Regions from separate parts of the Kitasatospora sp. NPDC043949 genome, predicted to be linked through region 1. Evidence: predicted binding sites of a transcription regulator. Region 1 holds the regulator's gene; the other holds the start of a gene.
The links. Region 1 encodes HrcA, which represses chaperone genes, less so after heat shock. Its sites were predicted from a motif close to TTNGCACTCNGNNNNNCNGAGTGCNAA; they were not measured.
Positions count from the first base shown of each region.

Region 2: a site for HrcA is predicted at 1,657-1,683, ahead of AC07AL_RS21400 (FmdB family zinc ribbon protein). Genes of this name have one in related genera too.

Region 1 covers NZ_JBWKEQ010000001.1:345,095-351,592, forward strand. The annotation lists gene AC07AL_RS01730 (S41 family peptidase) at 1-2,700, opposite strand, end outside; gene AC07AL_RS01735 (16S rRNA (uracil(1498)-N(3))-methyltransferase) at 2,773-3,522, opposite strand; gene dnaJ (molecular chaperone DnaJ) at 3,634-4,773, opposite strand; gene hrcA (heat-inducible transcriptional repressor HrcA) at 4,850-5,884, opposite strand; gene htpX (zinc metalloprotease HtpX) at 6,148-6,498, shown strand, end outside.
Region 2 covers NZ_JBWKEQ010000025.1:54,977-61,474, forward strand. The annotation lists gene AC07AL_RS21385 (hypothetical protein) at 18-293, shown strand; gene mscL (large conductance mechanosensitive channel protein MscL) at 304-723, opposite strand; gene AC07AL_RS21395 (hypothetical protein) at 754-1,026, opposite strand; gene AC07AL_RS21400 (FmdB family zinc ribbon protein) at 1,313-1,645, opposite strand; gene AC07AL_RS21405 (MFS transporter) at 1,839-3,221, opposite strand; gene AC07AL_RS21410 (potassium/proton antiporter) at 3,578-5,062, opposite strand; gene AC07AL_RS21415 (penicillin acylase family protein) at 5,374-6,498, shown strand, end outside.

The sequences.
Region 1 (6,498 bases):
GTGGATCTGGGCCCAGCCGGCCGACTGCATGTCGGGGATGTGCAGGTAGCCGAGCCGGCCGCCGGACAGCTCGCGCACCGCGGCCCGCCGCCCGGCCACCCAGTCGTGGTAGCGCAGCGGCTCCTCGTCGGCGATCGGGACGACCACCGGGTGGCGCCGGTCGGTGCCGTCCTTGCCGGCCACGGTCAGCTCGACCGGCTGCCCGGCGGTGCCGGCCAGCAGCGGGGCCGGGCCGGTGACCGGGTCCACCGGGCGGCCGTTGACGGCGAGGACCGCGTCGCCCGGGCGGATCGCGGCGCCGGGCGCGGCCAGCGGCGAGCGGGCCCGGGGATCGGAGGACTCGCCGGGCAGGATGCGGGCGATCCGCCACCGGTCGCCGTCCTTGGCGAGGTCCGCGCCGAGCAGGCCCTGGCGCCGGGCCGGCTCGGTGTACCGGCCGTACGGGATGACGTAGGCGTGCGAGGTGCCGAGTTCGCCGTGCACCTCCCAGAGCAGGTCGACCAGGTCGTCGTGCGAGCCGAGGCGTTCCACGAGCGGCCGGTAGCGGTCCAGCACGCCGGCCCAGTCGACGCCGCCGAGGTCGGGGCGCCAGAAGTTGTCGCGCATCAGGCGGCCGTTCTCGGCGTACATCTGCCGCCACTCGGCGGCCGGGTCGACGGTGACCCGCAGCCGGGCCAGGTCGACGCCCACCTCGTCGTCCTCACCACCCGCCTTGTGCTCGGCCGGGACGATCCGCAGCTCGCCCCCGTCCAGCACGGCCACCCGGGTGCCGTCCCCGCTGACCGCGAAGCCGTCCACGCCGTGCACCAGTTGCTCGACGCGGCGCTTCTTCAGGTCGAAGCGCTCCAGCACCGGCCGGGGCCGCTCGTCCTCGGGCGAGGCCGCCTCGTCGCCGAGTTCGCCGAGCAGCGGGGCGCGGGTCCACAGCACGCCGTCCTTGGCCGCCCTGAGCGCGTCGAACCGGCCGCCCTCGACCGGGAACGGGACGATCCGGTCCGCGATGCCGTCCAGGTCGACCCTGGTCACCGGCGCGGCGTCGCCGGCGGCCTCCTCGCCGTCCGCCCTCCTGCCGCGCGGCTCGTCCTCCTCCCCGCCGAGCGGGCGCCCGGCCCGCTGCGGCCCGAACGGGGACGGCGTGTCGGCGGCCAGCGTGATCAGGTACGGGCGGCAGCCGTTGGGGAACGACAGGTCGAAGACGTGCGAGTCGTAGACCGGGTCGAGGTTGCGCACCGACAGGAACGCCAGGTAGCGGCCGTCCGCGGTGAAGGCCGGCGAGGTGTCGATGAAGCGCTCCTGGGTGACCTCGCCGACCGTCCGGGCCACCAGGTCGGCCAGCACGATCTGGCGCAGCGAGTACGGGCCCAGCCGGTGCACCGGCCGCGACCAGGCCAGCCAGGCCGAGTCCGGGCTGAAGGCCAGCCCGCTGACCTCGCCGTCGGCGCTGCGGTCCAGCTCGTGCACGGTGCCGTCGGCGAGCGCGACCAGCAGGACCCGGCCGTCGTGCACGCCGAGCGCGGCCTGCTTGCCGTCCGGGGACACCGCCAGGGAGTTGACCCGGCCGATCCGCCCGGCGGCCAGCCGGCGGCGCTCGGCGCCCTGCGCGTCGGGGGCGAACTCCAGGGCGTCCTCGCCCTCGGCGTCGGACACCCACAGCACGCCCTGGGCGCCGTCCTCGCCCGGCACCACCCGGGCCAGCCGCCCGCGCACCCCCGGGGTCTCGTCCAGCACCCGGGCCGGGCCCTCGCGGTGGGTCAGCCAGTGCACGTCGCCGCGCACCACCACGGCGCCGGCCCGGCCGGTGCGGTCGGGGGCGGCGGACTCCAGCCAGTGCGCGGCGTGCACCGGGCGGGGGCGACGGCCGCTGCGCGGGCCGGCCAGCCGGATGTCGAGGCGGCGGGGCGCGGCTCCCGCCAGGTCGTCCAGCAGCCAGACGTCGCCGGCCCGGTGGAACACCGTCCGGGTGCCGTCGGTGCCGGCGTTGCGGGCGTAGAAGCCGTCCGGGTCGGTGGTGTGGCGGCGCAGGTCGGAGCCGTCCGGGAGGCTGGAGTAGAGCTCGCCGACGCCCTCGTGGTCGGAGAGGAAGGCGATCCGGTCCCCCACCCACAGCGGCGAGTCGAGCTGGCCGTCCAACTCCTCGTGGACGCGGACGAATGCGTCCCGCCCGATCCACAACTTGCCCGCCCGGCCGCCCCGGTAGCGCTTCCACCAGGCCGGCTCGCGGTTGTTGACGGTGCCCAGCAGCACGCGGTCGCCGCCCGGCTCGAAGGCGAGCCCGCCGACCGGCCCGTACGGCAGCCGCACCGACTCGCCGCCGTCCAGCGGCACGGCGTGCGCCCAGCTGCGGCGCAGGGTCGCCTCGCCGGCGGTGGTGAGGGCGATCGGGCGCCCGTCGGCCGTCCAGCCCCGCACCTCGGTCTGCTCGCTGCCCCAGTGGGTGAGCCGCCGGGACGGCCCGCCGTCCACCGGCACCACGTGCACCTCGGGCGCGCCGTCCCGGGTGGAGGTGAAGGCGATGTGCCGCCCGTCGGGGGCGAACCGGGGGTGCCGGACGGGCACGTGATCGGCCGTCAGCCGCCAGGCCCGGCCACCGTCCAGCGGGGCCAGCCAGACGTCGTCCTCGGCGACGAAGGTGACCAGGTCACCGTGCAGATGGGGGTGGCGCAGGTAGGCGCCCGCGGAGGTGCTCAGGGGTTCCGTCACGCGGTCAGCGTAGGCACGTGCGCGCACGGCGCGGGCCGGTTCGGGCAGACTCCGACCGCACGGGCGGGCCGGCTACGACCAGCGGCCGGTGCGCCCCAGCAGCAGGGCGCCGGCGGCCACCCCGGCGGTGGAGGTGCGCAGCACCGAGGGGCCCAGCCGGTACGGCCCGGCGCCCGCCTCGGCGAACGCGGCCAGCTCCTCCGGGGAGACCCCGCCCTCCGGGCCGACCACCAGCACCACGTCCCCGGCCGCGGGCAGCGCGGCCAGCGCCAGCGGCTCGGCGCCCTCCTCGTGCAGCACGGCGGCGAACGCGGCCCCGGCCAGCAGCGGCGCCAGCTGCCGGGTGGTCGCCGGCTCGCGCACCTCGGGGAAGCGCAGCCGGCGGGACTGCTTGCCGGCCTCCCGGGCGGTGGCCCGCCACTTGGCGAGTGCCTTGGCGCCCCGGTCGCCCTTCCACTGCGTGATGCAGCGCGAGGCGGCCCACGGGACGATCACGTCCACGCCGACCTCGGTCATGGTCTCCACCGCGAGCTCGCCGCGGTCGCCCTTGGGCAGCGCCTGGACGACGACGATCCGCGGCGCCGGCTCGGGCTCCCGGCGGACGGCGGCCACCGTGACGTCGATCGCGTCCTTGCCGAGCACCGCGGCGACCGTCCCGTCCACCCCGAGGCCCAGCCCGTCGGCGAGGGTCACCGCCTCGCCCGCCGCCAGCCGCCTCACCGCGGCCGCGTGCCGCCCCTCCGGCCCGTCGAGGCGCACCACGGAGCCGGGCGCGGCGGCGGCGATCCGCTCGGTCTCGACGACGAAGACGGGGGCGGTCATGCGGGGAACCTCCGGGGGGTGGGGCGGATCGGGAACGCGAAAGGGGCGCCGGGCAGAACCCGGCACCCCCGCGCGGACGGCCAGGGCCCAGTAGCGGCCCCGGCCTAGGGCCTAGCGGCCGTTGAACGCGTCCTTGAGGCGCGAGAACAGGCCCTGCTGGCCCGGCGCGAACTGGCCGGACGGCCGCTCCTCGCCGCGCAGCACCGCGAGCCGGCGCAGCAGCTCCTCCTGCTCGGGGTCGAGCTTGGTGGGCGTCTGCACCTCGACATGCACTATCAGGTCGCCCCGGCCGCCGCCGCGCAGGTGCGTGATGCCGCGGCCGTGCAGCGGGATCGACTGGCCGGACTGGGTGCCGGGCCGGATGTCGACCTCCTCCAGCCCGTCCAGGGTCTGCAGCGGCACCTGGGTGCCGAGGGACGCGGCCGTCATCGGGATGGTGACGGTGCAGTGCAGGTCGTCCCCGCGCCGCTGGAAGACGGTGTGGGTGGTCTCGGCGATCTCGACGTACAGGTCGCCGGCCGGGCCGCCGCCGGGGCCGACCTCGCCCTCGCCGGCCAGCTGGATCCGGGTGCCGTTGTCGACACCGGCCGGGATCTTGACGGTCAGGGTGCGCCGGGCGCGGACCCTGCCGTCGCCGGCGCACTCCGGGCACGGGGTCGGCACGACGGTGCCGAAGCCCTGGCACTGCGGGCAGGGACGGGAGGTCATGACCTGGCCCAGGAACGACCGGGTGACCTGGGAGACCTCGCCCCTGCCGCGACACATGTCGCAGGTCTGCGCGGAGGTGCCGGGGGCCGCGCCCTCGCCGCTGCACGTGGTGCAGGTGACGGCGGTGTCGACCTGGAGTTCCTTGGTGGTGCCGAAGGCGGCCTCCTCCAGGGTGATCTCCAGCCGGATCATGGCGTCCTGGCCGCGGCGGGTGCGCGAGCGCGGGCCGCGCTGGCCGGCCGCGGCGCCGAAGAAGGCGTCCATGATGTCGGAGAAGCCGAAGCCGGCCGCCCCCGCGCCGAAGCCGCCCGCGCCCCCGCCGCCCGGCGAGAGCGGGTCACCTCCGAGGTCGTAGACCTGGCGCTTCTGCGGGTCGGAGAGCACCTCGTAAGCGGCGTTGATCTCCTTGAACCGCTCCTGCGTCTTCGGGTCCGGGTTGACGTCCGGGTGCAGTTCGCGTGCCAGGCGCCGGAAGGCCTTCTTGATCTCGTCCTGCCCCGCATCCCGTCGGACGCCGAGTACCGCGTAGTAGTCCGTGGCCACCAAATGCTCCGCTTGTTCCGCCTGTAGTAGTGCTGCGACTGGACACCGCCGTCAGAGGTTCCGACGGCGGCCTGTGCTACGACTCGGCCAGGATCTGGCCCACGTACCGCGCCACCGCACGCACCGCCCCCATTGTGCCCGGATAGTCCATCCGGGTCGGACCGATCACACCCAGTTTGGCCACGCTCTCGTCGCCCGAACCGTAGCCGACCGACACCACCGAGGTGGAATTCAGCCCCTCGTAGGCGATCTCCCGCCCGATCCGGACCGTCATCGCGGCGTCCGCCGTCTCACCCAGGAGGCGGAGCAGGACGACCTGCTCCTCCAGGGCTTCCAGCACCGGCTGGATGGTCAGGGGGAAGTCGTGCCCGAAGCGGGTCAGGTTGGCCGTGCCGGCCAGCATGATCCGCTCCTCGTTCTGCTCGGCGAGCGCTTCGAACAGCGTCGCCAGGACCGTGCTGACGGTCGGGCGGTCCGGCGGCTCGAAACCCGCCGGGAGCTCCTCCAGGAACCCCGGCACGTCCGGCAGCCGCTGGCCGACGGCCCGCGCGTTGATCCGGGCCCGCAGGTCCGCCAGGACCGTCTCGCCGACCGGGCCCGGGCAGTCGACCATCCGCTGCTCGACCCGGCCGGTGTTGGTGATCAGGACCAGCATCACCTTGGTCGGGGCCAGCGCCACCAGCTCGATGTGCCGGACGGTGGACCGCGACAGCGAGGGGTACTGCACCACCGCGACCTGCCGGGTGAGCTGGGCGAGCAGCCGCACCGTCCGCATGACCACGTCGTCCAGGTCGACGGCGCCGTCCAGGAAGTGCCGGATCGCCCGGCGCTCGGGGGCGCTCATCGGCTTGACCTCGGCGAGCTTGTCGACGAACAGGCGGTACCCCTTGTCGGTGGGGATGCGCCCGGCGCTGGTGTGCGGCTGGTGGATGTAGCCCTCCTCCTCCAGCGCCGCCATGTCGTTGCGGACGGTCGCCGGGGAGACTCCGAGGTTGTGCCGCTCCACCAGGGCCTTGGAGCCGACCGGCTCCTCGGTGCCCACGTAGTCCTGGACGATCGCGCGGAGCACGGCGAGCTTGCGGTCGTCCAGCTGGCGAACCTCACCGGCCATGGGGCACACACCTCCGTCTTCGCACGTTGTCCGTTCGTGTCACGCATGCTGCTGCCCGCTCCGGGAGGATCCCGGCTCCGGCACCCGCTTTGGCACTCTGAACCTGCGAGTGCCAAAACCGTACCTGCCAGTGTAAGGCCCGGGCCCAACGGCAGGAACGGCCCGGCCGGAGTGATCCTGCCCGCAGTTCCCGGCGCGGGGGTGGTGCCGCGGGGCCGTCCGGGTGGCAGCATCGAAGACGACGGCGAATGGAGGAGCAAGCAATGTCGAGCTCGGGCCAGCACACCCGTTTCGCGCCCGACCGCGGTCTGACCGGCCGCATGGTCGTGACGATGTTCGTGATCGGGCTGCTGTACGTCGGTTTCACCGGTCTGCTGATCGTGCTGCTGCGCGGCGCCTGGCCACTGATCGTCCTGATCTCCGGCGGGCTGTTCGTGGCCCAGTTCTGGTTCAGCGACAAGATCACCGAACGGGCGATGGGCGCCCACCAGGTGACCCCTGAGCAGTACCCGCAACTGCACGGCACCATCGACCGGCTCTGCGCGCTGGCCGACATGCCCAAACCCCGGGTGGCGGTCGCCGACAACGACATGCCGAACGCCTTCGCCACCGGC
Region 2 (6,498 bases), on a different contig from region 1:
GTCGACGGGAAGCGGAAGTGAGCAGGGTGAGCGAGCAGGGGCAGGCGCGGGAGCCGGAGCAGGGGCAGGGGCAGGGGCAGGGGCAGGGGCAGGGGCAGGGACAGGGTGAGCAGCAGGGGCGGGAGGAGCGGCCGGCGGCGCCGAAGGCCCGGCTGGTCTTCCGGGACCCGCTGGACCAGCAGTCCCGGGACGACACCGACACCGGCTGGGGTGAGCGCCCCGGGGCGGGGGAGAGCGGTGGGCGGGGGCTGGACTGGTACCTGAGCCAGCGCCCGCCGCACCACGGGGACTGAGGAGCGGTGCTCAGCGCTGCGGGGCGATCAGCGCGTCGCGGATCTCGGTGAGCAGTTGGACCTCCTTGGCCTCGGCCTCCGCCGCCGTCTCGGCGGTGCTCTTCCGCCTGGCGGCCAGCCTGTTCATGGGCACGATCAGGACGAAGTAGACGACGGCCGCCGTGATCAGGAACTGCAGCAGGGCGCTGAGCACCGATCCCCACAGGATGAGGATCCCGGACGTGACCTCGCCGGTGGCGTTCAGCTCGCAGGGGCCCTTGAGGCAGGAACTGTAGGACGCCAGGTCCTTCGTTCCGAAGACGCCGACGATCGGATTGATGACGCCCTTGACGAAGGCGTTGACGATGTTGGTGAAGGCCGCGCCGATGACGACGGCGACGGCGAATTCGACGACGTTTCCACGCAGCAGGAATTGCTTGAAGCCTTTCATGCCGCCGTGAACGACGAAGTCGTTGCCCGGTTACGGGTGATCTTCCGTTGGGCCGGATTGACAACCCGTCCGGCCCACCGGGCCGCCCGGCGGCGCCGGCAGCCCGGCCCGCGCGGGCCCGACCGCGAGCGCCGCGGCCACCGCGAGCAGCACCAGCGCGGGCACCCCGGCCCGGTGCCGTACGGCGTGCCGCCAGCGGTGCCACCCGCCGGCCCCGCGCCGGATCGGCGGGAAGCGCGGTACCTCCCGCCGGGGCGGTACGGCGGGTGCGGGCAGCGGTACGGAGAGGCTCATGGTCGTCATGGTCACCACCGAGGTCGTGGGGGCCGCTCCTGTGCGGGCCGGTCGTTCTCCGGCGACCCCTACGATGTGCGCCGCGCGCCGCCCCGGAAAGCCCTTATCCGCAGCCTGTGGACAACTCGGGCCCTGTGGACGAATTCGTACACCCGCACGAGTGCATCCGGCCCGCCCGGGATGACGAACCGGGGCGACGAGTGGTGACGGCGAACCGGGACGACGAAGGCCCGCCGCCCCGCGAAGAACGCGGGGTGGCGGGCCTTGTCGATGCGCTGGGCGTCCGGCGCCGAGGTCAGCTCGCGGCCGGAGCCGGGCTGGAGGAGCTGGAAGAGCTCGAAGAACCGGAGGACGAGGACGTCGATGACGTCGAGGACGACGCCGGGGTCGAGCCGGACGACGACGCCGAGGAGCTACCGGAGGAGCCTGCGCCCACCGTGCTGCTGGAGGACGAACGGCTGTCGGTGCGGTAGAAGCCCGAGCCCTTGAACACGACGCCCACGGCCGAGAAGACCTTGCGGAGCCGTCCCTGGCAGTCGGGGCACGTGGTCAGCGCCTCGTCGGTGAACTTCTGCACCGCCTCCAGGCCGTTGCCGCACTCGGTGCACTGGTACTGGTACGTGGGCACTTGTCTTCCTCCTGGCACTCTCGCCTGATGAGTGCTAACGATGGTCAATGATGCGGCATTCCGCTGGATCAGTCCAGCGACTCCGATGTGAGATGAGCCGTGGCCGAGCCGCGCACGCTCTTCCACCGCGGCTCCGCGCCGCCCCCACCGCGCGCCGCCCACGGCTTCGCGCGGTGCGCCACCGCGTGCCCGCTCAGCCCTTGGCCGCGCCCACCAACTGCGGCGCGGCGCCGCGCTCCGGTGCGGCCGCGACCACCTGGCCCGGCGCGGTCAGCAGGTGCCGCAGCGACACCAGCGCGATCAGGCCCAGGCCGGCGCCGGCCACCGGCACCAGGAACCCGCTGGACGGCCCGTGGCCGTCGATCAGCTGCCCGGCGATCATCTGGCCGACCGCCAGGCCGAGGCCGATGGCGCCGGTCAGCCAGGTGAACGCCTCGGTCTTGGCGCCGTCCGCGACGAGCGTCTCGACCAGGGTGTAGCCGCTGATCAGGGTCGGCGCGATGGCCAGGCCGCAGACCAGTCCGGCGACGGCGAGCGCGATCAGGTTGGGCATCGCCCACAGCGTCGAGCAGCCCAGCACGAGCAGGGCGTAGCTCATGATCATCCGCTGCTGCACGGCCCGCCGCCAGGCGATCACGCCGTACAGCACGCCGGCCACCATCGAGCCGCCGGCGAAGATCCCGTACACGGTGCCGGCGGCGGCGTGCTGCCCGACCGAGTCGGCGAAGGCGTTCACCGAGACCTGCATGCCGCCGAACACGGCGCCCACCCCGAGGAAGGCCCCGGCCAGCAGCCGGACGCCGGGGGAGGCGAGCGCGGAGGCGCGCCGCACGCCGGGCTGGGGCACCGCCCGGGCGGGCGCGGTGCGCCGCTGGGCGGCGAAGGCCAGGCCGCCGACGAGGGTCAGCGTGGCCTCGGCGATCAGCCCGGCCGAGGGGCTGACCGTGGTGGCGACGGCGGTGGCCAGGATCGGGCCGATCACGAAGGTGAACTCGTCCGTCACGGACTCGAAGGCGAACGCGGTGCCCACCTTGGCCGCGGACGAGGCGGACGCGCCGTCCGCGGTGAACTCGGCGATCCAGCGGGACCGGACCATGGCGCCGATCTGCGGAACGCTCGCGCCGGCCGGGACGGCGGCCAGGAACAGGCTCCAGGCCGGTGCGTGGCCGAGCGACAGCGCGATCAGCGCGCCGACCGAGGCCGCGTGCACCACGACGGTCGGGACGAGGACGGCGGTCTGGCCGTACCGGTCGGCGAGCCGGCCGGTCTGCGGGCCGATCAGGGCCTGGGCGACGGCGGCGACGGCCGCGACGGTGCTCGCGGTGCCGTACGAGCCGTGGGTGTCCTTGACGAGCAGCAGGATGCCCATGCTGAGCATCGCGTACGGCAGCCGCGCGAGGAACGCCGGTGCCAGGAACGTCCAGGCGCCGGGCGTGCGCAGCAGCGCGCCGTACCCGACCCGCACGGGGGCGGGGGCGCCGGCGGCATCGGCGGTGCCGTCGGCAGGGGTGGCGTTGGCGGTGTCACGCGGGGTCGCGGTGTCCGCGGGGTCGTCGACCGTTCGGCGGGCCGTCACGGTCGGTCCTTCCTGCTGCCTGGTAGCGCGGCAGGGCATGGGGTGGCCCCGACGGCGCCGAGAGTCGTCCTCTCGCGCGTCGACCGGGGTAGATACCGGGCCGGCCCGGCGTGGTGGCCGAGGTCCGGACCGCGGCCGCCGAACGGTCGCGCCAACTCTGCTTCAGGCAGATGCTGGGTGTGATCTGACCATCATACATATACGCGCGTAGATGTCGCGCGAATCCCCAGACTACAAGGCCCGTCCAAAATTGTCCTGCCCATCGAAGGTGAACAGCTGGTGAGGCCTTCCGGTCTTCCGGCCTTGCGGTCGCCACCCGCCGCCCACCTTCCCGGCTCAGCGCCCGACGGCGGGTCTCACCGCCCGTTCAGCCACCCCGCGAGCTTGCCGCCCTTGTCCACGGCCCGCAGCCGCCGTTCGGCCGCCTCGCCGACCTCGTCGGTGGTGACCACCAGCAGCTCGTCCCCGCCGCGCAGCACCGTCGCCTTGTCCGGCACGAAGGAGCTGCCCTCCCGCACCACCAGGGTGACGGCGGCCCCCTTGGGCAGCCGCAGCTCGCTGACCTCCACGCCGGACATCCGGGAGCCGGGGGAGAGCGCGACCGACAGCAGGTGCCCGTGCAGCTTCTCCAGCGGGGCGGACTCGATGTCCAGGTCCTGGCCCATCGAGCCCTCGCCGATCCGCAGCTGCTTGGCCACCCAGGGCAGGGTCGGGCCCTGGAGCAGGGTGAAGACGACGACCAGGATGAAGACGATGTTGAAGACGTCCTGGGCCTTCGGCGCGCCCGACACCAGCGGGATGGTCGCCAGCACGATGGGCACCGCCCCGCGCAGCCCGGCCCAGCTGAGCAGCGCCTGCTCCCGGCCCGGCACCTTGAACGGGGTCAGCGTCAGCACCACGGACAGCGGCCGGGCCAGGAAGACCAGCACGCCGCCGATCACCAGCGCGGGGACCACCGCGGAGCCCATGGTCTCGGGCGTGCAGAGCAGGCCGAGCAGCACGAACATGCCGATCTGCCCGATCCAGGCCAGGCCGTCGGCGAAGCCCCGGACGGCCGGGCCGTGCGGCAGCTTGGCGTTGCCGAGGATCACCGCGCAGATGTAGACGGCGAGGAAGCCGGAGCCGTGCAGCAGCGCGCCGCCCGCGTAGGCGAGCACGGTCAGCGCCATCACCGCGATCGGGTACAGGCCGGAGGAGGGCAGCGCGACGTGCTTGATCCCGTACGCGCCGAGCTTGCCGACCGCGAAGCCGACCGCCGCGCCGATCGCCAGCTCGGCGATGATCGTGCCGACCAGGACGTACCAGGAGTCCAGCTCGCCGGTGGTGGCGAAGGCGACGACCAGGATGACCACGGGCGCGTCGTTGAAGCCGGACTCGGCCTCCAGCAGGCCGGTGAGCCGGTGCGGCAGCGGGACCATGCGCAGGACGGAGAAGACGGCGGCGGCGTCGGTGGAGGAGACGATCGCGCCGAGCAGCATCGAGGTCCGCCAGTCCAGGCCGACCAGCCAGTGCGCGCCGGCCGCGGTGACGAACACGCTGACCCCGACGCCGACGGTGGCGAGCACGGTGGCGGCCGGCATCACGGGTCTGACCTCGCGCCAGCTGGTCTTGAGGCCGCCCTCGGCGAGGATCACCACGAGCGCCGCGTAGCCGAGCACCTGGGTCAGCTCGGCGTTGTTGAAGGAGACGCCGATGCCGTTCTGGCCCAGGGCGACGCCGATCCCGAGGTAGATCAGCAGGCTCGGTAGCCCTGAGCGGGTGGATATCCGCACGGCGACCACCGCGACCAGCAGGATCACGGAGAACTCGAGGAGGAGCTGGTTCAGGTGGTCGATGTTCACGCAGTGGCACCTCGTGCAGGCAGGGGCGGGCGGGGTGTCTGGTGGTGCTGGAGGGCGCGACCCGTTAAGAAGGTGTCAATGCTCCTGTTGCGGATCGTTACTCAGTCTAACATTTTGCCATATCTTTAGTTTCTTTTCCTCCTCGGGCCCCCAACCGCCGCTTCCGGGCCTCCTCGTTGACCTCCTCCGATCCCACGGTGAGCGTCCCCCGTGCACGCCGCTCGGCCGACTCGGCCTAATGTGGTGCCCTGTCACGGCCCCCGGCCCTGGACACGCCCGCCCGCCCCGAAGTCAGGACCGCAAGGACCCAGATGCCCCGCTCGAAGAAGTTCCGGCGCGCCCGTCTGATCGTGATCGTGCTGGTCGTGCTGCTGGTGGCCGGCGTCGGCTACGGCGGCTACCGCGGGGTCACCGCGGTCCGCGCGTCCTTCCCGGAGGTCGACGGCACCGTCAAGGTGGCGGGCATGAGCGCGCCGGTCGACGTCAAGCGGGACGCCAACGGCATCCCGCAGCTCTACGCCGACACCAACGAGGACCTCTTCCGCGCCCAGGGCTACGTCCAGGCGCAGGACCGCTTCTGGGAGATGGACGTCCGGCGGCACATCACCGCCGGCCGGCTGTCCGAGATGTTCGGCGACGGCCAGGTCGACACCGACGCCTTCATCCGGACCATGGGCTGGCGGCAGGTGGCGCAGAAGGAGTTCGACACCAAGCTGTCGGCCGACACCAAGAAGAACCTCCAGGCCTACGCGGACGGCGTGAACGCCTGGCTCGCCGAGCACCCCGGCGGCGAGAAGGCCTCTCTGGAGTACGCCCTGCTCGGCGCCGTCAACGGCGACTACCAGCCCGAGCAGTGGAGCCCGGTCGACTCGGTGGCCTGGCTCAAGGCGATGGCCTGGAACCTCTCCGGGAACCTCCAGGAGGAGATCGACCGCTCGCTGCTGGCCCAGGACTTCGGTCCGGACAAGATCGCCGAGCTGTACCCCGACTACCCGTACACCCGCAACGGCACGATCGTGAAGACCGGCACGGTGGCCGGCGACAACTACCGCCCCGCCGACGGCTCGCCCCCGTCCGGCGGCGGCACCGCTACCACCCAGGGCGCGGCCACCACCAAGGCGCTGCTCCAGGGCCTCACCGACCGGATCGACGGCATGCCGCAGCTGCTCGGCCGCCCCGGCCAGGGCATCGGCTCCAACTCCTGGGTCGTCGCCGGCACCCACACCACCACCGGCAAGCCGCTGCTGGCCAACGACCCGCACCTCGGCCCCGGCCTGCCCTCGGTCTGGTACCAGATGGGCCTGCACTGCCGCACCAGCTCGCCGGCCTGCCAGTACGACGTCTCCGGCTTCAGCTTCGCCGGCATGCCCGGCGTGATAATCGGCCACAACAAGGACGTCGCCTGGGGCTTCACCAACCTCGGCGCCGACGTGACC